DNA from 4 places in the Pseudomonas sp. TE6283 genome. Region 1 is predicted to be linked to each of the others. Evidence: riboswitches for the same ligand, from Rfam matches in the RefSeq annotation. Region 1 holds a riboswitch; each other region holds the start of a gene.

The links. A riboswitch is a leader RNA that binds a small molecule or an ion and turns the genes downstream of it on or off. The one in region 1 is predicted to bind cobalamin.
Region 2: another riboswitch for cobalamin. It lies ahead of ACVWZ5_RS00580 (TonB-dependent receptor plug domain-containing protein); the one in region 1 lies ahead of cobW (cobalamin biosynthesis protein CobW).
Region 3: another riboswitch for cobalamin. It lies ahead of ACVWZ5_RS01925 (ABC transporter substrate-binding protein); the one in region 1 lies ahead of cobW (cobalamin biosynthesis protein CobW).
Region 4: another riboswitch for cobalamin. It lies ahead of cobO (cob(I)yrinic acid a,c-diamide adenosyltransferase); the one in region 1 lies ahead of cobW (cobalamin biosynthesis protein CobW).

The regions. Positions count from the first base shown of each region.
Region 1 is NZ_JBSSDH010000007.1:165,069-170,337, forward strand. It holds gene cobN (cobaltochelatase subunit CobN) at 1-3,268, opposite strand, end outside; gene cobW (cobalamin biosynthesis protein CobW) at 3,272-4,339, opposite strand; cobalamin riboswitch at 4,440-4,639, opposite strand; cobalamin riboswitch at 4,701-4,920, shown strand; gene ACVWZ5_RS12345 (CbtB domain-containing protein) at 5,023-5,208, shown strand; gene ACVWZ5_RS12350 (CbtA family protein) at 5,219-5,269, shown strand, end outside.
Region 2 is NZ_JBSSDH010000001.1:128,128-133,396, forward strand. It holds gene ACVWZ5_RS00575 (hypothetical protein) at 1-417, opposite strand, end outside; gene ACVWZ5_RS00580 (TonB-dependent receptor plug domain-containing protein) at 429-2,384, opposite strand; cobalamin riboswitch at 2,475-2,667, opposite strand; gene ACVWZ5_RS00585 (DUF2946 family protein) at 2,804-3,193, shown strand; gene ACVWZ5_RS00590 (TonB-dependent receptor) at 3,265-5,269, shown strand, end outside.
Region 3 is NZ_JBSSDH010000001.1:371,470-376,738, reverse strand. It holds gene ACVWZ5_RS01930 (FecCD family ABC transporter permease) at 1-156, opposite strand, end outside; gene ACVWZ5_RS01925 (ABC transporter substrate-binding protein) at 153-1,166, opposite strand; cobalamin riboswitch at 1,281-1,478, opposite strand; gene ACVWZ5_RS01920 (DUF1624 domain-containing protein) at 1,506-2,666, opposite strand; gene ACVWZ5_RS01915 (LysR family transcriptional regulator) at 2,765-3,685, opposite strand; gene ACVWZ5_RS01910 (MFS transporter) at 3,798-4,985, shown strand.
Region 4 is NZ_JBSSDH010000005.1:47,120-52,388, reverse strand. It holds gene cobD (threonine-phosphate decarboxylase CobD) at 1-827, opposite strand, end outside; gene cbiB (adenosylcobinamide-phosphate synthase CbiB) at 820-1,728, opposite strand; gene bluB (5,6-dimethylbenzimidazole synthase) at 1,725-2,375, opposite strand; gene ACVWZ5_RS09040 (cobyrinate a,c-diamide synthase) at 2,372-3,667, opposite strand; gene cobO (cob(I)yrinic acid a,c-diamide adenosyltransferase) at 3,664-4,275, opposite strand; cobalamin riboswitch at 4,389-4,607, opposite strand; gene ACVWZ5_RS09030 (hypothetical protein) at 4,759-5,269, shown strand, end outside.

The DNA.
Region 1 (5,269 bases):
GGTTGTCCTGGTTCTGCAGCACCGCCTGGACCTGGGCCAGGCGCTGGACGAACGCGGCGCGGGCCGGGGTGCCTTCGTCAGCGACGCCGTAGGCGTAGCCACCATGATTGAGGTAGACCTCGGCCAGATCGTCGCGGCTGTGCCACAGGCGACCATCGATAGCGCTCTGCACACCCGCCCCGTAGGCGCCAGGCTTGGCACCAAACACCCGCCAACCGGCCTGTCGCGCCGCCTGCTCGGCCTCGACTCCGGCCCCGAGCAGCGCTTGGCGCTCGGCGCGCACCCGCGCGGCCAGAGGATTCAGGTCGTCCGGTTCGTCCAGCGCCGCCACCGCCTGCACGGCGGCGTCGAACAGGCGGATCAGGTTGCCGAAGGCATCGCGGAAAAAGCCCGACACCCGCAGCGTCACGTCCACCCGCGGCCGGTCGAGCAGGCTCAGCGGCAGGATTTCGAAGTCATCGACCCGTTGGCTGCCGGTGGCCCACACCGGGCGTACGCCCATCAGCGCCATGGCCTGGGCGATATCGTCGCCGCCGGTGCGCATGGTCGCCGTGCCCCACACCGACAGGCCCAGCTGGCGCAGGTGATCGCCGTGATCCTGCAGGTGGCGCTCGAGGATCAGGTTGGCCGAGGCGAACCCCAGGCGCCAGGCCGTGGCGGTGGGCAGGTTGCGCACATCGACGGTATAGAAGTTGCGCCCGGTGGGCAGCACGTCCAGGCGGCCGCGGCTGGGCGCGCCGCTGGGCCCGGCCGGGACGAAACGCCCGGCCAGGGCCGCCAGCAGGCCATCGATCTCGGCGCCGCCGCAGGCATCGAGGTCGGGCGCGACCTGCTCGACGAGCGTGCGCAGCACCGCGCGCACCGCCTCCCACTGCGCCTCGTCCGGCAGCGCCACGGCGCCCATCAGGGCCTGCTCGATCAATGACAACGCCAACAACTCCAGGCGCTCGCGAGTATCGCCACAGGTTCGCCAGAGGCTGGCGTCGAGTTGCGCCAGCAGGTCCGGGCGCGGCCCTTCCCAGGCCTGCCCCAGATCGCAATCCAGCGGATCGAAGCCCAGCGCCAACGCCTTGGCCAGCTCACGGATCAGGCTGGCGTTACCGCCCCTGCCATCGCCTCGCGCCACCCGCAGCAACGCCAGCAGCGTATCGCTGCGCAAACGCCCCTGCGGCGACTGGCCGAACACGTGCAGGCCGTCGCGGATCTGCGATTCCTTCAGGTCGCACAGGTAGGTGTCAAGCCGCGGCAGCCAGACCGCCGCGTCCTCCATCTGGCCTTCGAGCTGCAGTTCGCGGTCGATATGGTGGGTCTTGACCAGTTCGAGGATGTCACGTTGCAGCTCGCGGGCACGGCGTGGGTCGAGCAACTGCGCCTCGTAGTATTCATCGGCCAGTTGCTCCAGGTGGCGCAGCGGGCCATAGGTCTCGGCACGGGTCAACGGCGGCATCAGGTGGTCGATGATGACCGCCTGGGTGCGGCGCTTGGCCTGGGCGCCCTCGCCCGGGTCGTTGACGATGAACGGGTAGATGTTGGGCAACGGGCCGAGCAAGGCATCCGGCCAGCACTCGGCGGACAGGCCCACGCCCTTGCCCGGCAGCCACTCCAGGTTGCCATGCTTGCCCACATGGATCACCGCGTCGGCGGCATAGCCGTTGCGCAGCCAGAAGTGGAACGCCAGGTAGCCGTGGGGCGGCACCAGGTCCGGGTCGTGGTATACGGCGCTGTGGTCCACCTGGTAGCCCCGCGCCGGCTGGATGCCGACGAAGGTCAGGCCGTAGCGCAGGCCGGCGACCATCATGCGCCCACTGCGGAACATCGGGTCCTGCTCGGGCGGCCCCCAGCGCTCCAGCACGGCGCGCTGGTTGGCCTCGGGCAAGGCGGCAAAGGCGCGCTGGTAGTCGGCCAGGGCCAGGCTCTGGGCGCAGGGGCGCTGGTCGAGATGGTCGAGGTCGTTGGTGACCCCGCCGAGCAACTGGTGAATCAGCTCAGTGCCGCTGTCAGGCAGGCCGGCCACCGGATAACCCTGCGCCTGCAGGGCCTCGAGGATATTGAGCGCCGCGCCCGGCGTGTCCAGGCCGACGCCATTGCCGATGCGCCCGTCGCGGGTCGGGTAGTTGGCCAGCACCAGGGCCACGCGCTTTTCCTGGTTGTCCAGGCGCGCCAGGGTCACCCAGCGCCGTGCCAGTTCGGCGACGAAGTCCATGCGTTCGGGATGGGCCCGGTAGCAGACCACATCGGACTGGCTGCGCTCGCTGCGCCAGGCCAGGTCCTTGAAACTCACCGGCCGGGTGATGATACGCCCGTCCAGTTCCGGCAAGGCGATGTGCATCGCCAGGTCGCGGGCTCCCAGGCCCTGCTCGCTCTGCTCCCAGCCAGGCTGGTTGTCCTGGGCGCAGATCGCCTGCAGCACCGGCACATCGCGGCGCAGCGGACGCAGGTTGGGTTGCTCGGGACTGGACAGGGCGAAGCCTGTGGTGTTGATCACCACCTCGGCCTGCACCTCGTCGAGCCAGGCCTCGACCTGGTCCAGGCAGGCGCGTTCCTTCAGGCTGGCCACGGCAATGGGCAATGGATTCAGCCCGCAGGCCTGCAGGCGCTGGCAGAACACATCGATGAACGCCGTGTTGGCCGCCTGCAGGTGCGAACGGTAGAACAGCAACGGCGCCACCGGATGTTCCGGATTCCACTGGGCGTACCAGTCCTCCAGGCGCGCCGTGGCCTTGGCCGGGTGATAGACCGCCGTGCGCGGCAAGGGCTGCGGCTCATCCCACGGGTAATCACAACCCAGCCATTGGCTGGCCAGGCAGTTGAACAGGTTAACGGCGTTGGTCTTGCCGCCCTGGCGCAGGAAGTGCCAGAGGCGCTCGGCCTGTTCGCCGCGGACCGTGCCCAGGTCGGTAAGCTCAGGATCGGGGCGGTCGTCGCCGGGCACCAGGATCAGCTCGACCCCACGCCCCGCCAGTTCGACCAGTTGCTCGACACCATAGCGCCAGTAGCCGACGCCGCCATGCAGCGACACCAGGATCACCTTGGCATGGCGCAGCACCTGGTCGACATACAGGTCGACCGAGGCATGGTTCTGCACCTGCATCGGGTTGGCCAGGCGCACGCTGGGGAAGTGCGCCGGCAGCTGCTCGGCGGTTTCGGCGAGCAGCGCCAGGTGTGAATCACCGCTGCAGAGGATCACCAGGTCGGCGGGGGTCTGGCCGAGGTCGGCGATGCTGTCGTCCGGCACGAAGCCGCCGGGTTGGGTCCGCAGCAGGTGCATGGATCAGGCGCCCAGGGCCTGGCGCAGGCGCGCTTCCAGCTGTGCGGCGTCCAGCGCCTGGCCAATCAGCACCAGGCGAGTGATGCGTGGTTCATCGCTGCGCCAGGCGCGGTCGAAATGCTTGTCGAAGCGGGTGCCCACACCCTGGATCAGCAGGCGCATCGGCTTGCCTGGAATCGCGGCGAAACCCTTGGCGCGCAGGATGCCGAACTCGGTGACCAACTGGGTCAGGGCGTCGAGCAGCAGGCTCTCGTCGGCCTCGGGCAGATCGATGGAGATCGAGTCGAAGGCGTCGTGGTCATGGTCGTCATGGTCATCGCCGTCGTGATGCGAGTCGTGATGGGTACGGCGACCATCGATATGCGCCTCGGACTCGGCGCCCACGCCCAGCAGCACTTCCAGCGGCAGGCGACCACTGCTGGCCTCGATCACCTTGACCGCCGGCGGCAGCTCCTCGGCCACTTCGGCACGGACCTTGGCCAGGCCCTCGGTGTCGATCAGATCGGCCTTGTTCAGCACCACCAGGTCGGCGCTGGCCAGCTGGTCGGCGAACAATTCATGCAGCGGCGACTCATGGTCGAGATTGGGGTCGAGCTTGCGCTGGGCATCGACCTGCTCCGGGTAGGCGGCAAAGGTGCCGGCAGCCACGGCCGGGCTGTCGACCACGGTGATCACCGCGTCGACGGTGCAGGCGTTGCGGATTTCCGGCCATTGGAAGGCCTGTACCAGCGGTTTGGGCAAGGCCAGGCCGCTGGTCTCGATAAGGATGTGGTCGAGGTCGCCGCGACGGGCCACCAGCTCGCGCATCACCGGGAAGAACTCTTCCTGCACGGTGCAGCACAGGCAACCGTTGGCCAGCTCATAGACGCGGCCGTTGGCCTCTTCCTCGGTGCAGCCGATGCTGCACTGCTTGAGGATCTCGCCGTCGATGCCCAGCTCGCCGAACTCATTGACGATCACCGCGATGCGGCGGCCCTGGGCGTTGTCGAGCATATGGCGCAGCAAGGTGGTCTTGCCCGAGCCGAGGAAGCCGGTAACGATGGTGACGGGAAGCTTGGCCAGTGTTTTCATGTCGCGATGCCCTTGGCAGCAATGGCGCGGGCATGCAGGACGACAGCCACGGCCCTGCCGGCCTGGCGCGTTCGCCACCGGATCACCCCGCCCGGTTGAAAGTCGAAAACGTCACGAGGCAGGTCTCCTGGCTCGCACCGCTGCGGCTCGCCGGCCGGTGGGCCGGCGCCTTCCCGCGCGCCTGCGCAGTGGCTGTGCCGAACCCTTCAGTGCTTACAGTTGCGGGGGCAGCCGCGGCTTGTACCGCGTTCCCGTCTTAGCTCGGGCCAACGCCCGAGAACCTCGCAGCGGCAAGGCTACGCAGTGCCTGCCTGGCGGTCAACCGCCACGGCGATTGACGCGGGCCCGGCCCCGTGATTTGCTAGCGCATTGCGTTCAGGTGCCCCCGACGGGGGTGAAACGGGAAACCGGTGCGTCGCGTGTCCACTCCAGGAGCCGACAAGGCCGGTGCTGCCCCCGCAACGGTAAGCGAGAGAAGCGTCCGGACCACTGTGCCAACAGCAAGGCATGGGAAGGTGACGCGCCACGGAGTCCTGCTCCACCTCGCCAGCCCGGAGACCGGCCTGACACGTGCTCACAGTACACCCCGCGGTGGGCGGGCGTCGTCGTATCACCTGGGCCAATCGTGCCCGGGGTCGTCGCGCATGCCCGTTGCCACAACAAAAGCAGCAGAGGAACGCGTCATGCCCATCACCAGCGCCAAACACAGTATCGCCACCCCCGTCAGCCTCAGCCAGCGACTGATCATCGCGGTCGGCGCCAGCCTGCTGGGCCTGTGCCTGGTGTACTTCGCCGGTTTCTCGCACATCGAGGCAGTGCACAACGCCGCCCACGATACCCGCCACAGCGCCGCCTTCCCCTGCCACTGAGTAAACCCGCATGATTACGCGTCTCGCCCGTACCGCGGGTTTCAGCGGCCTGCTCGCGGCC
Region 2 (5,269 bases), on a different contig from region 1:
CACACGCGACCAGTCCGGATCGCTGGCCACCGCGTTGACCTGGTCGCACGGCAGGTGGCGGGTGTGCTCGTCGATGCTGGCACAGGCCGCCCGCGCGTCCAGGCCGCGACGGCCCAAGGCCTGGGCCGTGACCCAGACACCGGCCCGACCTTGCGCCAGACGCCCCAGCTCATCGCGCAGCCAGTCGAGGTAGGCGCTGTCCGAGGTGGGTTCCAGGTCCACTACCAGCAAGCGCTCAACACCCTGGTCAAGGGCCTCGCGGATAACCACCCACAGCCCATCGAAGCCCTCCAGGGTGTCGACGATATCCCGACCCGCCTCGCGGCCACGCAGGTCGCGAACCTCGGCGCCAAAGGCTTCGGCCGCAGAGCCACCGCCCAGGCCAGGGCCGACGAACAACACGCGCTGGTAGTCCATGCTCACGCCCCTCAGAAGGTGTAGGTGTACCGCAGTTCGCTGGTGAACGGCCGTCCGAGATTGTCGACGTTGCTCGCCCGGCTGGTGACATAGTCGCGGTCGAACAGGTTCTCCACCAGCAGGCTCAGCCGGTGCTGGCGGGCACCGTCCAGATAGCGGTAGGCATCGGCGTCGACCACCGAGTAATGGCCGTAGTCGACGCCCTTGGAGCTGACCACATCGCGAATGTAGCGAATGGCCCCTCCGGCACCCCACATGCGGTCCGCCGATTCGTAGCCGAGCCGCGAGCGGGCGAAGAAACTCGGCACGTCGTTGATCGTCGCCCCGGTGCGCGACTCGGTGAGGTTACGGGTCATGTCGGCCTGCAGGCTCCATTGGTCGTCGAGCAGGATACGTGCATCGGCCTCGAAACCACGCATCTGCACCTGGCCCTGGCCGTTCACCCACTGGCTGCCGTCCAGGGTGATCAGGTCGGTGATCTTGCGCCGGAACACAGTGACGCTGGCGCTGAATTCGCGCGCCAGCAGCAGGCCGTGGTAGTCCAGGCCAAGCTCGGCGTTGCGGCTCTTCTCGGGCTTGAGGTCGCGATTGCCGATCTCGTCGCCGGGCTCGTTGACGAACAGCTGCTCGGCGTTGGGCAGCTTGTAGGCGCTGCCGTACTGGCCACGCAGTTGCCAGTTGTCGTTCAGGTCGTACAGCGAGGTAAGCATGCCGACGGTGGCGCTGTCGCCGCCGCTCATGGCCTCGTGGCGCACGCCAAGGCTCGGGTGCCAGTTCGGCAAGGCCTTGATCCTGGGCCGCAGCTGGGCATACAGCGCATTGGCCTGGGCCTTGTTGTCGTCGATCACCAGCACATCGTCCTGGCCCTTGAACCACTGGTTGTCGGAACCGAACACCAGCACATGGCCGCCGTCGAGTTCGGCCTTGCCCTCGGCCTGCACGCCCCAGTCGGTGAAGCCCCAGTAGTCGTTGTGGTTGACCACGTTGCGGCTGCCATCGTCACGGTTGTTGATCCGTGTGTAGCGGGTGTCCCAATCGTTGACGTGGCCCTTGATGAAGTAGCTCAGGCGCTCGTCGAGGCGCTGCTCGAAGGTCGCCGTGGCGATCTGCTGCACGCGGTCGTTGGTGGTCTTGTAGTTGTTCACTGGCCGGGCGAAATCAAGGTTGGCGTCGGTGTACTGGTAGAACAGTTCCAGCCGCGCATCGTCGCCGAAGGCCTGGACCGCCTTGCCGCCGAAGGTGGTCACCTCGTAGCCGCGTTTCTTGTCGCTGACGTTGCCGCTGTAGTCGCGGTTGCGAAACGGCTGGTAGCCGTCGGAGACGTTGTGGCTGACATAGGCCAGCAGGCCCAGGTCGCCGAAGCCGTTACTGAAGATCCGCTCGACGCGGGCGTCCTTGCTGCTGCCAGCGAAGCTGTCCAGGCCCAGGTTGACCTCACCCGAAGCCTCGCGGTTCTGCGGGCTGCGGGTGACGATATTGATCACCCCTGCCACCGCCTGGGTACCGAATAACAGGCTCTGGCCGCCTTTGAGCACCTCGATGCGCTCCACCGCGTTGGCCGGCAGGGTGTCCAGGTACAGGCCGCCGTACAGGCGGTTGTTCAGGCGCACGCCGTCGAGCAGGATCAGGGTGTCGTCGTTACGCCCGCCGAGCAGCGAGTAGGTGCCGTAGTCGAACGGGCCATTCTTCGGCGCGACGTAGAAGCCGGGGATGAACATCTGCATCACCCGGGTGATGTCGGCGCCGGGGCCGGCGCGCTCGATCTGCTCACGGCTGACGATCTCGACCTTGCTGCCGTACTGGGCCATGGCGGCGACGGTGGTCGACTCCACCGACGGCGCGGCGACGATCTGCTGGTCGAGGACCAGGGGGGCGTTTTCGGCCAGTGCCAGGGGGCTGGCCAGGCATCCCAGAAGCAGGGTCCGGGCCTTGGGGGAGAAACGTCGTGAGTGAATCACAGCAATCATGCTCTTCTCGAAAGTGACTTTCGCAGAAGCACGCAGGAGCACGGATCGCGCACACGCCAATACCGGCCCATGCCCGCCCACCGCAGGAGTTTGCCTACCACATTCCAGGCCGGTCTCCGGGCTCGCAAGACTAGACGCCCTCACCTTCCCATGGCGCATTGGCCACAGTGGTCTGTTGGAGGCATCACTTGCATACCGTTGCGGGGGCAGCACCGGACTCGTACCGGTTTCCCGTTTCACCCCATGCGCGGCGGCATGGGACACCTGAAATCGGTCGGCATCTGAACACCTGGGGCCCAGAGGCGTCAAGCCAGGCAGGCGAATCGTTTCGAATGCTTTTTATCGCCAGAACGCTCTAGGCAGATGTGTCAAAAGTTGTAGAATCCGCTCGCCCACCCCATTCCCTTCGAGCTTTGCCGATGAAGCTGGCCCGCCACACACGATCGCAAGTCGCCTGGGTGCTGTATTTCAGCATCCTGTTCGGCTCGTTGCTGTGCGCCCTGGGCCATGGACAGATGGCAGGCTTGCGCCTGGCCGGCCTGGATGACGCCGCCTGGTGCGCGGCCGACAGCAGCGGCGTGTTCAAGGGCGACCAGGACATCACCGACCCGGTGCTGCCTGCCGGCGGCGACTGCGTGATCGCCAGCCTGTTCAGCGCCACCCTGCTGGCGGTGTTCTTCGGCCTGCTGGCCCTGCTCGCCGGGGAGTCGAGCAAACCCTTACCCAGACAACCCGCGCCGCCCCTGCCCAAGCAGCGCTGGCCCCTGGTCAATCCGCGCGCCTCCCCCGCTTCGCTTCTCGCGTTCTGACATCGCCACGCCCAAGTACTGCCTGATCGGCAGCGGGCGTGCGCCCACCGATTTCAGCCAGGAAGCCTTGCATGTTCCGCATGACCACTTTGGCGCTGCTCGTAGGCAGCGCAACCTGCGCCTGGGCGCAGGATGACACCCTGACCCTGCCCGCCAGCAACGTCACGGCCACCGCCGACCAACCCAAAGAAGCCACCACGCTCGACCTCGATCGCCCGATCGAAAGCGGCTCGCGACTGAACCTCAGCGCCCGCGAAAACCCCGCCTCGGTCAGCGTCGCCGACCGCAAGACCATGGAACGCATCGGCGCGCGCAACTTCCAGGACGCCGCCAACGCCCTGCCCGGGGTCAACGCCTCGGCACCGCCCGGCTGGGGCGGCTACGTGTCTTACCGTGGTTTCAACGGCGCCCAGGTCAGCCAGTTGTTCAACGGCATCAACCTGCAGTACGGCGCCACGGCGCGCCCGGTTGGCGCATGGATCTACGACCGCGTCGAACTGCTCGGCGGCCCCTCGTCGTTCCTCAACGGCAGTGGCGCGGTCGGCGGCAGCCTGAACATGATCACCAAGCTGGCCAACCGCGACGAGGACAGCTTCGAAGGACGCGTCAGCTACGGCCGCTACGACACGATGGAAACCTCGGTCGGCTTCAACAAGGCGCTCAACAGCGGCGACGGCCCGCGCCACTACGCGCGGCTCGACTACAGCCGCACCAGTACCAATGGCTACATCGACCGCCAGGAGAACGGTGCCGGCAACCTGGCCTTCTCGCTGCTCAGCGACATCAACGAGCAGCTCTCGCACACCCTGGCCATCGAGTACCTGGAAGAGAAGGAAGACAGCCCGTACTGGGGCACGCCGGTGCTGCAGCCGGCGGTCGGCACCCTGCACATCGACAAGCACAATCGCTTCAACAACTACAACGTCGAAGACGGCCGCTACGAGCAGCGCACGCGCTGGCTACGCTCGATCACCGACTACCGCATCGACGACAGCAACCAGCTGCGCAACACCTTCTATCACTACAACGGCCAGCGTGATTATCGCAACCTCGAGGTGTATCGCTACAACGCCGGCAACACCAACATCGCCCGCTCTGGTGGCTACCGCCAGCGCCACGACCAGGAGGTCAACGGCAATCGCACCGAACTGACCCATCAAGGCCAGCTGTTCGATCTGGCCAGCGACTGGGCGTTCGGCGTGGACTACAGCCGCAACCAGCAGACCGCCTATCCGCTGTCCAAAGGTGCCTTCGACATCATCGACCCAAATGGCTTCCAGCCCGACCACTTCCTCGACATCCCCGGTATGGACGCGCCGCGCGCCAAAGGCCGCAGCACCACCACCGACACCACGGCGGGCTTTGTCGAAAACCGCACCCGCCTGACCGACCAGTTGTCGTTGATCACCGCGCTGCGCTACGACCATATCGACTTCGACGTGGTCGACCACGTGACCCGAGCCAAGCTGGACCGGCGCTGGGACGCCTTCACCGGGCGCCTGGGCCTGGTCTACGACCTGACGTCCAATGTCAGCCTGTACACCCAGTACAGCACCTCGGCCGAGCCGCCAGGCGGCTCGCTCACTGGCGCCTCGCTCAGCCAGGTCGGCGACTTCGACCTGAGCACCGGACGCCAGGTGGAAGTGGGCAGCAAGTTCGACTTCCTCGACGGGCGCGGCTCGGCCACCGCGGCGGCCTATCGCATCGTGCGCAAGAACATCTCGGTGCCCTCCTCGACCGTGCCCAACACCACCGAGCAGGCGGGCCAGCAGACCTCCACCGGCATCGAGCTGGCGGCCTCGTTCAAGGTCACGCCCAAGCTGCTGGCGGCGGGCAACTTCAGCTGGGTCAACGCCGAGTACGACGAGTTCAACGAAACCATCGGCGGCGTGGTGTACTCGCGCAAGGGCAAGCACCCGGTGAACATCCCCGACCGGGTCGCCAACCTGTGGCTGACCTACGACCTGGCGCCGGGCTGGCAGGTCGGCGCCGACGCCCGTTATGTGTCGTCGGTGTACGCGAACACCGCCAACACCGCCTGGGTGCCGTCGTACACCGTCTACGGACTGTCGATGA
Region 3 (5,269 bases), on a different contig from region 1:
GGGGTCGAGCGCATGGCCGGCCTGCCACAGCTGGTTGGCCAGTACCTGCCAGACCACCTCGGTGCTGATTCGCGTCTCGCCGATGGCGATCCCGGCGAGCATGGCCAGGCACAGGGCAAGCAGCGCGAAGGCGCCGATGGGCAGCAGGCGGCTCATGGCTGTGGTGCTTTACCGCTGGCGAAGGCGCTGGACAGCACTTCCAGGCCACGGAACAGACGGATGCCGGCCTGCATGGCGTCGGCGTCGAGGACGATGATCCGGCCTTGCTTGACCGCGTCCATGTTGCGGGTCACCGGGTCGCTGCGCAGGAACTCGAGCTTTTGCTGGTAGTCGTCGGCGGGGTAGCGGCGGCGGTCCATGCGCGCGACGATCAGCCAGGTGGGGTTGGCCCTGGCCAGGGTCTCCCAGCCCACCGCCGGCCATTCTTCGCGGGACTCCACCACGTTGCGTACGCCGAGGGTCTGCAGCATGAAGTCGGCCACGCCCTGGCGACCGGCGACGTAAGGGTCGACCTTGAGGTCGGCGCTGGAGAACCAGAACAGCGCGCTGGTGTGGCTCAGGTCCTGGCCGGCCAGGCGTTGCCGGGCCTGGTCCAACTGGCCCTTGAGCTCGGCATTGAGGCGTTCGCCGCGATCCTGCACGTCGAAGATCTCGGCCAGCTGGCTGACGCTCCTGTAGATGGTGTCGATCCTGAACGGCTGCAGGCGGGTACCGTCGGCGCCCACCAGGTTGTCCTTGCCTTCGCAGTCCGAGGGCAGCAGGTAGGTGGGAATGCCCAATTCTGCGAACTGTTCGCGGGTGCCGACCGCGCCCTGGGGGCCGACCATCCATTCGAACTGCGCGGTCACCAGCTGCGGGCGCTTGCCGACCACTGCCTCGAAGCCCGGTTCGTTGTCGGCCAGGCGCTCGACCTTGTCGTTCTGCGCCTTGAACTCGGGCAGCACGTTGTTGAACCACAGCGAGGTGCCCGCCAGCCGCTCGCCCAGGCCCAGGGCATAGAGCAACTCGGTGCCGGCCTGGCCGATGGTCACCACGCGCTGCGGGGCCTGGGCGAAGGTCTGCGGCAGGCCGCAGTTGTCGACGGTCAGCGGGTAGCGGGTGGCGTCGGCGTGGGCCAGGCCCGCCAGTGACAGGCCGGCGAGCAGGGTGGCGAAGCGGTGCGGCATGGTGGGGCGATCTCCTGTCGGGTGGTGCACGGAATGGCCCACGGACAGGCATCGCCAGGCGTCGTGCGGCAAGCACGCGGCCAGGGGCGGATGACCATCCCGGACACCCCGCCGGTTGGTGAATGCGTGCCGGCAGGTCTCCTGACTGGTGCGTCCTGGCCGGCGCCGGCCTTCCCGGGTCGGCAGACCCAGTGGCATCGATGGCGCAGGCTCGGCACCTACAGTTGCGGGGGCAGTTCCCTTTGGCCCGCCCTCGGCGCGCCCGGGATTCCCTTTTGATTCCGTGTGGAAACCGGCGGGCGGCATGGTAGACCATCGGGCCATCGGGTGAAAACGCTTTTACAGGTACTTGAGCCAGGCGATGTCGCGCCGCCGCGCCTTGAGCCGGGCGAAGCCGCGCACCGGCAGGTACAGGGCGATCGCCAGCAGCACCGCGACCAGCCACACCGCGCCGATGCCGTCGAAGCCGAAATAGCTGCCCTGGTTCAGGCCGAACAGCCCCACGCAGGCCACATACAGCAGCTTGAGCACATATAGGTGCAGCAGGTAGAAGAACATCGGCGCGGCGCCGAACACTGCCAGCGGGCCGATCCAGCGGGCGTCTCCCGCACGCTCGAAAGTGCGCAGCAGCAACAGGCCAGCGCCCAGGGTCAAGGCCAGGAACAGCAGCGACGGCGGGTATTTGGTGATGTTGAAGAAGCTCATCAACGTCTGCCCGCCGTTGGCGTAGAAGGTCCACGGCGCCTCGCCGTAGCCATTGAGCAGGCGCAACACGACAAAGCCGAGCAGCAGCATCATGCCGCCCAGCAGCAAGCGCTGCTGGCGCTCGCCGGCATCGCTGCCGCGGCCGAACCAGGGGCCGAGCCCGTAGCCCAGGGCGATCACGCCGATCCATGGCAGCACCGGGTAGGAGGTACGCAGGCGCAAGCCGTCGGGCAGCTCCAGCCAGCTGCGCTCGTGCAGGATCGCCCAGGGTACATGCAGCGCCGAGTGCGGCGCGAAGTGCAGGCCATCGAGCAGGTTGTGGCCGGCGACGATCAGCGCGCCGAGGGCCAGCAGCAGCGGGCGTGGCAGCCACACCAGCAGCGACAGGGCGATCATGCTCAGGCCGATGGCCCAGATCACCTGCAGGTAGATCACGCTCGGCGGCAACTGGAAGGTCCAGGCGAAGTTGACCAGGCTGAGCTCCAGCAGCACCAGGAACAGGCCGCGCTTGAACAGGAACGTCGCTGCATCGCCCCGGCCTTGGTGCTTTTCGCCGTAAAGCCAGGCCGACAGCCCGGTGAGCAGCACGAACACCGGCGCGCACAGGTGCGCCAGGGTGCGGCTGATGAAGAGGCTGGGGTCGGTCGCGTCGATGGTCATCGGGTCGCTGACCTGACGGTGCAGGAAGAAGGTTTCGCGCACGTGGTCCAGCAGCATGAACAGGATCACCAGGCCGCGCAGGGCGTCGATGCTGTGCAGGCGTTGGCTGGGGAGGGCGGTCGGGAGGCTGGTCATCGAGGAGGGTCGCTGGCAGAGGTATCATTCAAATGAAATGTTATTTTATTTCATTTATTTGTACCTGGATACAGCCATGCGCTGGCACTCCACTTGAATCAGCCCTGAATCAGTGGTCCCAGCCGCTCGGCCAGGGCCTGGACCGTCGCGCTCACCTTGGGCAGATGCCCACGGTTGCGACGCCAGGCCAGGTTGATCGGCAACCCCTCCATCGCGTACTCCGGCAGCACTTGCTGCAACGTCCCGGTGTCGAGCTGGCGCTGCACCAGCCAGGTCGGCAGTTGGGCAATGCCGTGCCCGGCGCTGATGGCCAGGGCCTGCCCCTCGGCATCGCCGATGGCCAGGCGGCCCGGCATCGGCCGCAGCTGCGCCAGGCCCGGGCGGGCGCCGGCGAAGTGCAGGGCCGGCGTGCTGCCGTCGGCGCAGGCGTAGAGCACACAGCCCTGGGCCTGCAACTGCTGCAGGTCGCGGGGCGTGCCGTGCCGGGCGAGGTAGGCGGGGGCGGCGCAGAACACCAGGCGCTGGCTGCCCAGGTAGCGGTGCTCGATGCCCGGCTGCCAAGTCTGTGGTCCACCGATGCGCACGACGATGTCGATGCCGTCCTCGGCCAGGTCGACGAAGCGGTCGGAGAGGGTGATGTGCGGTTGCAATCGCGGATGCAGCGCGGCGAAGTCGAGCACGGCGGGCAGCCCGTGCAGGCGGCCGAAGGTGGCCGGCAGGTCGATGCGCAGCTTGCCGCAGGGGGTCTTGTGCTCGTCGTTGAGGGCCAGTTCGGCCTCTTCGATCTCCGCCAGGACGCGGGTGCAGGTGCGGTAGTAGTCGGCGCCACTGTCGGTCAGGGCCAGGCGTCGGGTGGTGCGCTCGAACAGGCGCACCTGCAGGCGTTTCTCCAGGCGGGCCACGCCCTTGCTTACGGCGGAGCTGGTGAGGTTCATGCGCTCGGCGGCGGCGATGAAGCTGCCGGCGTTGGCCACGCTGACGAAGAAGTCGATGTCTTTCAGGCGTTCCGAGGCGGACATGGCATGGGTTCGCGATTATTGAATATGGTTCACTTGATAAGGGAATATCTACCAGTAATCGGAACAACATTCCAGATTAAGCTGGCCTGCCATTCATCGAGGATCGCAGTAGATGTCCACCTCCAGCTTGACCCATGCCACCCTGGCGCGGCCGGCGCCGCGTGCTGGGCTGTCGATCGGCCTGTTCGCCGTCGGCGGCTTTGCGGTGCTGACCACCGAGTTCCTGATTCTTGGCCTGCTGCCCGCGCTGGCACGTGACCTTGGACTGTCGGTGGCAGGCGCGGGCCAGTTGGTCACCCTGTTCGCGGTGACCGTGATGCTGTTCGGGCCGCCGCTCACCGCCTGGCTGTCGGCCCTGCCACGCAAGGGGCTGTTCATCGCCATCCTGCTGCTGTTCGCCGCCTCCAATGCGCTGTCGGCGCTGGCGCCGAACGTCTGGGTACTGGCCATGGCGCGGTTCCTCGCCGCGTTGGTCCTGCCGGTGTACTGGGGTACCGCCAGCGAAAGCGCCGGGCAACTGGTGGGCCAGGGGCGCGAGGGCTGGGCGGTGGCGCGGGTCTACTTGGGGATCACGGCGGCGTTCGTCTTTGGCATCCCGCTGGGCACCCTTGCCGCCGGGATGGTCGGCTGGCGCGGCAGCTTCTGGTTGCTCGCCGGGCTGTGCCTGCTGGTGGCGCTGCTGATGTTGGCCTGGCTGCCACCCCTGCCGGCGGTCCCGGCCCGCGCCGCGGGAGAGCGGCAGTCGGTGATTCTCAAGGACCGTCGTTTCATCGCCCATGTGCTGCTGTCGGCGCTGGTGTTCACCGCCATGTTCACTGCCTACACTTACCTGGCCGAGATCCTCGAGCAGCTTGCCACCGTGCCGGCCAACGCGGTCGGTTGGTGGCTGATGGGCTTTGGTCTGGTGGGCATGCTCGGCAACGCCCTGGCCGGACGGATCGTCGATCGCAGCCCGCTGCGGGCCACGCTGTTGCTGTTGGCGATGCTGGCCTTGGGCATGGGCCTGGTCACCCCGGTGATCGGCAACCCGCTGCTGCTGGTGGGCGCCCTGGCCTTGTGGGGCATCGCCTACACGGCGCTGTTCCCGGTGTGCCAGGTGCGGGTGATGCGGGCCGGCGCCAAGGCCCAGGCCCTGGCCGGGACCCTCAACGTGTCGGCGGCCAACGCGGGCATCGCCGCCGGTGCCGCGCTGGGGGGCGCGGCGATCCAGGGGCTTGGTCTGGCTGCACTGGGTTACGTGGCTTGTGGGTTTGCTGTGTTGGCGTTGATGGCCACGCTGGTGCTGCAACGGAGCGAGTGAGTTCTGCTCCACCGTCCAGCCAAGGCGCGGTTACGCCATAGGGGAGACGGCAGCCGGGTTTGAGATGGCTGCAGAGCGACTTGTTGCAATCCTGCCGATCCTTAGTCAATCAGCCAGGCAGGGGCGCCTTCGATCAGGACACCGCCATGGCTGGTCTTGTCTCCCTGGCGTGCCGCAGCTGAGTTCATCCCCTCTGCCCGCGCCACTGATGACGGTGCCTTCCCCGTGGAGAGTGCAAAGGTGGTGATGGTCGACTCGGGCGGTGACCAACGAGTCAGTTGACC
Region 4 (5,269 bases), on a different contig from region 1:
ACGTACTGGAACAGGTCGCAGCCGCCACTGGGTGGCAGGCCCGCGCCGTCGAGCAACGAGACCAGGCGCTGGCTGGCCTGGGCGCAACGGGCAATCTGCGCCTGGTGCGCCGCGTCGTCGGCGAAACAGGCCTGCCCCAGCACTCGGGTCGGGCCGCTGACGGCCCAGGGCCCGAGTGCCTCGGCCAGACGTCGCAGCACATCCGTCTGGGCGACGACGAAGCCCAACCGCACACCGGCCAGGCCGAAGAACTTGCCGAACGAGCGCAACACGATCAGGCCAGGTTGCCCGGCCTGATCGACCACGCTGTGTTCGGGCGTATTGTCCATGAAGGCTTCGTCCACCAGCAGCCAGCCACCGCGCTCGGCCAGACGCGCATGCCAGGCCAGCAGGCGTTCGCGGGTCACCCGGCGGCCGGTGGGGTTGTTGGGGTTGACCAGTACCAGGACGTCGAGACTGTCGAGCAAGCCCTCGACCTCGGTCTCGTCCAGTTCGACCAGCGTGTGCCCTGCCCGTGCCCAGGCATGCGGATGCTCGGCATAGCACGGCGACAGGACCCCGACCCGCCCGCTCGGGCGCAGGTGCGGCAAGGCCTGGATCGCCGCCTGGGAACCGGCCACCGCCAGCAACGGCTGCGCGCCATAGTACTGCCGCGCCGCCGTCTCCAGGCCGTCTTCGGTCTCCGGCAGGCGGGCCCAGGCCTGCAGCGGAATCGGCGGTATCGGGTAGGACCATGGCGCGATGCCGCTGGACAGGTCGAGCCACTGCTCCCGTGGAATGGCGTACTGTTTCACCGCCCGCAGCAGGCGGCCACCGTGTTCAAGCATTCAGATAGGCTCCCACGCAGATCAACAGCACCCACAACCACACGCCGCGCTGCACCAGGCTCCAGCCGCGCTCGATGGCCTGGGCGTCGGCCATCGGCCCTTCACCCAGGCGCGGTCGTTCATGCAGCTCGCCGTGATACACCGCCGGGCCGCCCAGCTCCACGCCCAGCGCGCCGGCACCCGCGGCCATCACCGGGCCGGCGTTGGGGCTGTCCCACAGCGGCGCCTGGTTGCGCCAGCAGGCCAGGGCCAGGCGGGTCTTGCCCAGCAGCGCATAGGTCAGCGCCACCAGCCTGGCGGGAATATAGTTCAGCCCATCGTCGATGCGCGCCGCGCACCAGCCGAAGCGTTCGAAGCGCTCGTTACGATAGCCCCACATGGCATCCAGGGTATTGCTCAGGCGGTACAGCACCACCCCCGGCGCACCGGCCACGACGAACCAGAAAAGCGCGGCGAACACCGCGTCGCTGCCGTTTTCCAGCACCGACTCGGTGGCCGCCCGGGCTACGGCGGGCTCGTCCAGCTCGCGGGTTTCGCGGCTGACCAGGTAACCGACACGCCGCCGCGCCTCGGCCAGGTCCCCCTGGCGCAATGCCTGGGCCACCGGCAGCACATGCTCGCCCAGGCTGCGCAGGCCCAGGGCGCAGTACAGCGCCAGCACATCCACCAGCCAGCCGATGTACGGCAGCCAGGACAGGATCAGCGCCAGCAGGGTCAGCGGCACCACCGCCAGGAACCACGCGGTGACACCATGGCTGCGCCAGCCGCGCCCACCGGCGTTGAAACGTTGCTCCAGGCGCGAGGCGAAGTTGCCGAAGCCCACCAGCGGATGACGCCGGCGCGGCTCGCCCAGCAGCGCATCCAGGGCCACGCCCGCCACGGTCAGCAACGCCACGCTCATGGACGCTCTCCCCAATGGTTCTCGTACAGCATCTCGCTCAGCGGCCGTTGCTCGGCCCAGTCTTCCAGCACCAGCATCGGCGCCGGATAGAACTCGGTCACCGGCCCCAGGCACAGCACCGCCATGGGTTTTGCGCCCGCGGGCATGCCCAGCAGCTCGGCCAGGGCCTGGGGGTCGAACAGCGACACCCAGCCCATGCCCAGCCCTTCGGCCCGTGCCGCCAGCCACAGGTTCTGGATGGCGCAGGCCAGCGAGGCCAGGTCCATCTCGGGTAGGGTGCGGCGGCCGAAGACATGTGCCTCGCGCTTGTCCATCAACGCGGCCACCAGCACTTCGGCGCAGTCGTTGATGCCTTCGACCTTGAGCTTCATGAATTCATCGGAGCGCTCGCCCAGGGCCTCGGCGGTGCGCACCCGCTCCTGCTCCACCAGCGCCTGGATCCGCTCGCGCAAGACACGCTGGCTGATACGGATGAACCGCCACGGTTGCATCAGGCCCACGCTGGGCGCCTGGTGGGCGGCGGCGAGCAGGCGCCCGAGCAACTCGGGGGCCACCTCGCCCCCGGCGAAATGGCGCATGTCGCGGCGTTCGCCAATGGCCCGGTAGATGGCCTGGCGCTCGGCTTCGCTGTAGGCGTGTCGGCTCATGGTCGCAGCAGCGCCGCCGCCGCGTCGGGGTTGGAGGGAAAATAGAAGTGCACGTAGGAGGCGGTCAGGCGCCCCAGCCGATAGACCGCCTCGTTGCCCCGACCACCGTTGGGGCTCAGGCCGCGGGCGATCGGTGCAAGCTCCGTGCTGGTCAGCGAGTGGTGGTAGGTGTGGCCACGCAGGGTGCCTTCGGGCAGTTCGACCGCCTGCAGGGCCAGGGCCGCCAGACGCTTCTGCATGGTCGCCTCGCCGGGCAGCAGGCCCAGCAGCGTGGCGCGCTCGCCCGCCACGTCGGTCAGTGCGTCGAGCAGGTAGAGCATGCCGCCGCACTCGGCCAACAATGGCTTGCCGGCGGCATGATGGACGCGGATCGCTTCCAGCATCGGCGCGTTGGCGGCCAGCGCCTGGTGATGCAGCTCGGGGTAGCCGCCGGGCAGGTAGAGACTGTCCACCACGGGTAGCTCGTGGTCATGCACCGGCGAGAAGAATTCCAGGTGCGCACCGAGGCCACGCAGCAGGTCAAGATTGGCGCCATAGGTGAAGGCGAAGGCCTCATCGCGGGCCACACCGATGCGCACCCCGCTCAGCGACGCAGTCACATTCACAGGCTCAGGCTCGGCAAAACGGACCGGTGGCGGCAGCGCGGCATCGCAACTGGCGCCCAGGGCTTCGGCGGCGGCATCCAGGCGTGCATCCAGGTCATTCAACTCGCTGGCCTGGACCAGACCAAGGTGACGGCTGGGCAGTTCGATGCCGCGCTCGCGGGACAACCCGCCGTACCAACGCAGGCCTTCGGTCAGACTGCCTTCGAGCAGTTGCGCATGACGCAGGCTGCCGACCCGGTTGGCCAGCACCCCGGCGAACGGCAGGTCGGGCTGGTAGCGCGCCAGGCCTAGAGCCAAGGCACCAAAGGTCTGGGCCATGGCCGTGCCGTCGATCACCGCCAATACCGGCACGCCGAAGTGGCGCGCCAGGTCGGCGCTCGACGGGGTACCATCGAACAGGCCCATCACGCCCTCGATCAGGATCAGGTCGGCCTCGCCCGCCGCGTCCCACAACAGGCGGCGACTTTCCTCGGCGCCGATCATCCACAGGTCGAGCTGGTAGACCGGCGCACCGCTGGCGCGCTCGAGGATCATTGGATCGAGAAAGTCAGGCCCGCACTTGAACACCCGCACCGTGCGCCCGAGGTTGCGGTGCAGACGGGCCAGGGCGGCGGTGACCGTGGTCTTGCCCTGGCCCGAGGCCGGGGCTGCGATCAGCACGGCGGGACACTGGCGCGACTCACTCACAGTTCGACGCCCTTCTGCGCGCGGATACCGGCCTGGAAGGCGTGCTTGAGCATGCCCATCTCGGTGACGGTATCGGCCAGTTCGATCATTTCCGGTTTTGCCGCTCGCCCAGTGACGATCACATGCTGCATCGGCGGACGCGCCTGGATATCCGAAAGCACCTGGTCGAGGTCCAGGTAGCCGTGCTTGAGGGCGATGTCCAGCTCATCGAGCACGACGAACTGGACCGACGGGTCCTGCAGCAACTGCCGCGACACCGCCCAGGCGGCTTCGGCGGCGGCGATGTCGCGCTGGCGGTCCTGGGTTTCCCAGGTGAAGCCCTCGCCCATCACGTGGTAGCGCACCTGCTCGGGGAATCGGCGGAAAAACAGCTCCTCGCCGGTGCTGTTGCGGCCTTTGATGAACTGCACCACGCCGCACTGCATGCCATGGCCCAGGGCGCGGGCAAGCATGCCGAAGGCCGAGCTGCTCTTGCCCTTGCCGTTGCCGGTCAGCACCAGCAGCAGGCCGCATTCGTTGGGGGAGTTGGCGATGCGCTCGTCGATGATCGCCTTCTTGCGCTGCATGCGCGCCAGGTGACGTTCGTCGCGTTCGGTGGATTCGCTCATCAGGGGTCTCCGCAGGCTGTCGCGGCGGCGGCGACAGGTAAAAGGCAGGCAGACGAGGAGCGCGCAGGAGGCATGGCAACAGCCACATCGCACCGCGCATCACCCTCCGTGATGCCGTTTGGCAGTGACAGGCCGGTCTCCGGGCTCATGAGCGGGCGCAGGCCCTGGCCACGCGCCTTCCCGGACATGGACATCCAGTGGCCTTGCGTAGCCGTCGACTCATCTACCGTTGCGGGGGCAGCGCCGGACTCGCGCCTGCTGGCGCCCACCGGCTTCCCAGTTTCACCCTGCCGAACCGCGGTTCGCAGGGCACCTGAAGCACGCCGCGAAGGTTAGAGGGTTGCACCGGGAGCGTCAATCGAGCGTGGGCCGATCTGGCCTGGATCAATGGCCGATTCGCCAGCTTGTGCCACACTCAAAGCAGTGATATCACATAGCCACTATTTCGGCTGACCTCGATCACAATGACAAGGAGAGCGCAGCATGCAAGGCCTGATGATCAACAACCCGCGCCTGGAGTTCCTGCGCCCGGCCCTCGAACGCTGGGTCGACTGCATCGACCGCTTCAACCAGTTGCAGGGCGACAACGAAGCGCCCTACTGGCACGGCACAGCCAGCAACGTCGGCCTGCTCGCCGCTGCCGCCTGGCAGGGTGAATTGGTGGCGCTGGAACGGCACATGAGCAAGAAACAGCGCGACGAGGGCGAGCGCGACGGGCGCTGCGACCTGTCGATCAGCAGCGCCGAGGAGTCGCTGTACCTTCACGCCGGCCAGCGCTGGCCGCGCATCGCTCGCCTCGACCTGACAGCGGCCCTGCAGGAAACCGCCGCCCTGGCCAAGCCGATCGCCTATGGCAGCCAGCTCAAGGCCGGGGCGCTGTTCGTCACACCGTGGAAGGCCGGCCAGCACGCCAGCCCCGAGGAACTGCAGGACCTGGTGGACGACCTGCAGAAGCACACGGCCTGTGCGCTTGCCTGGTACTTCCCGTATGCCT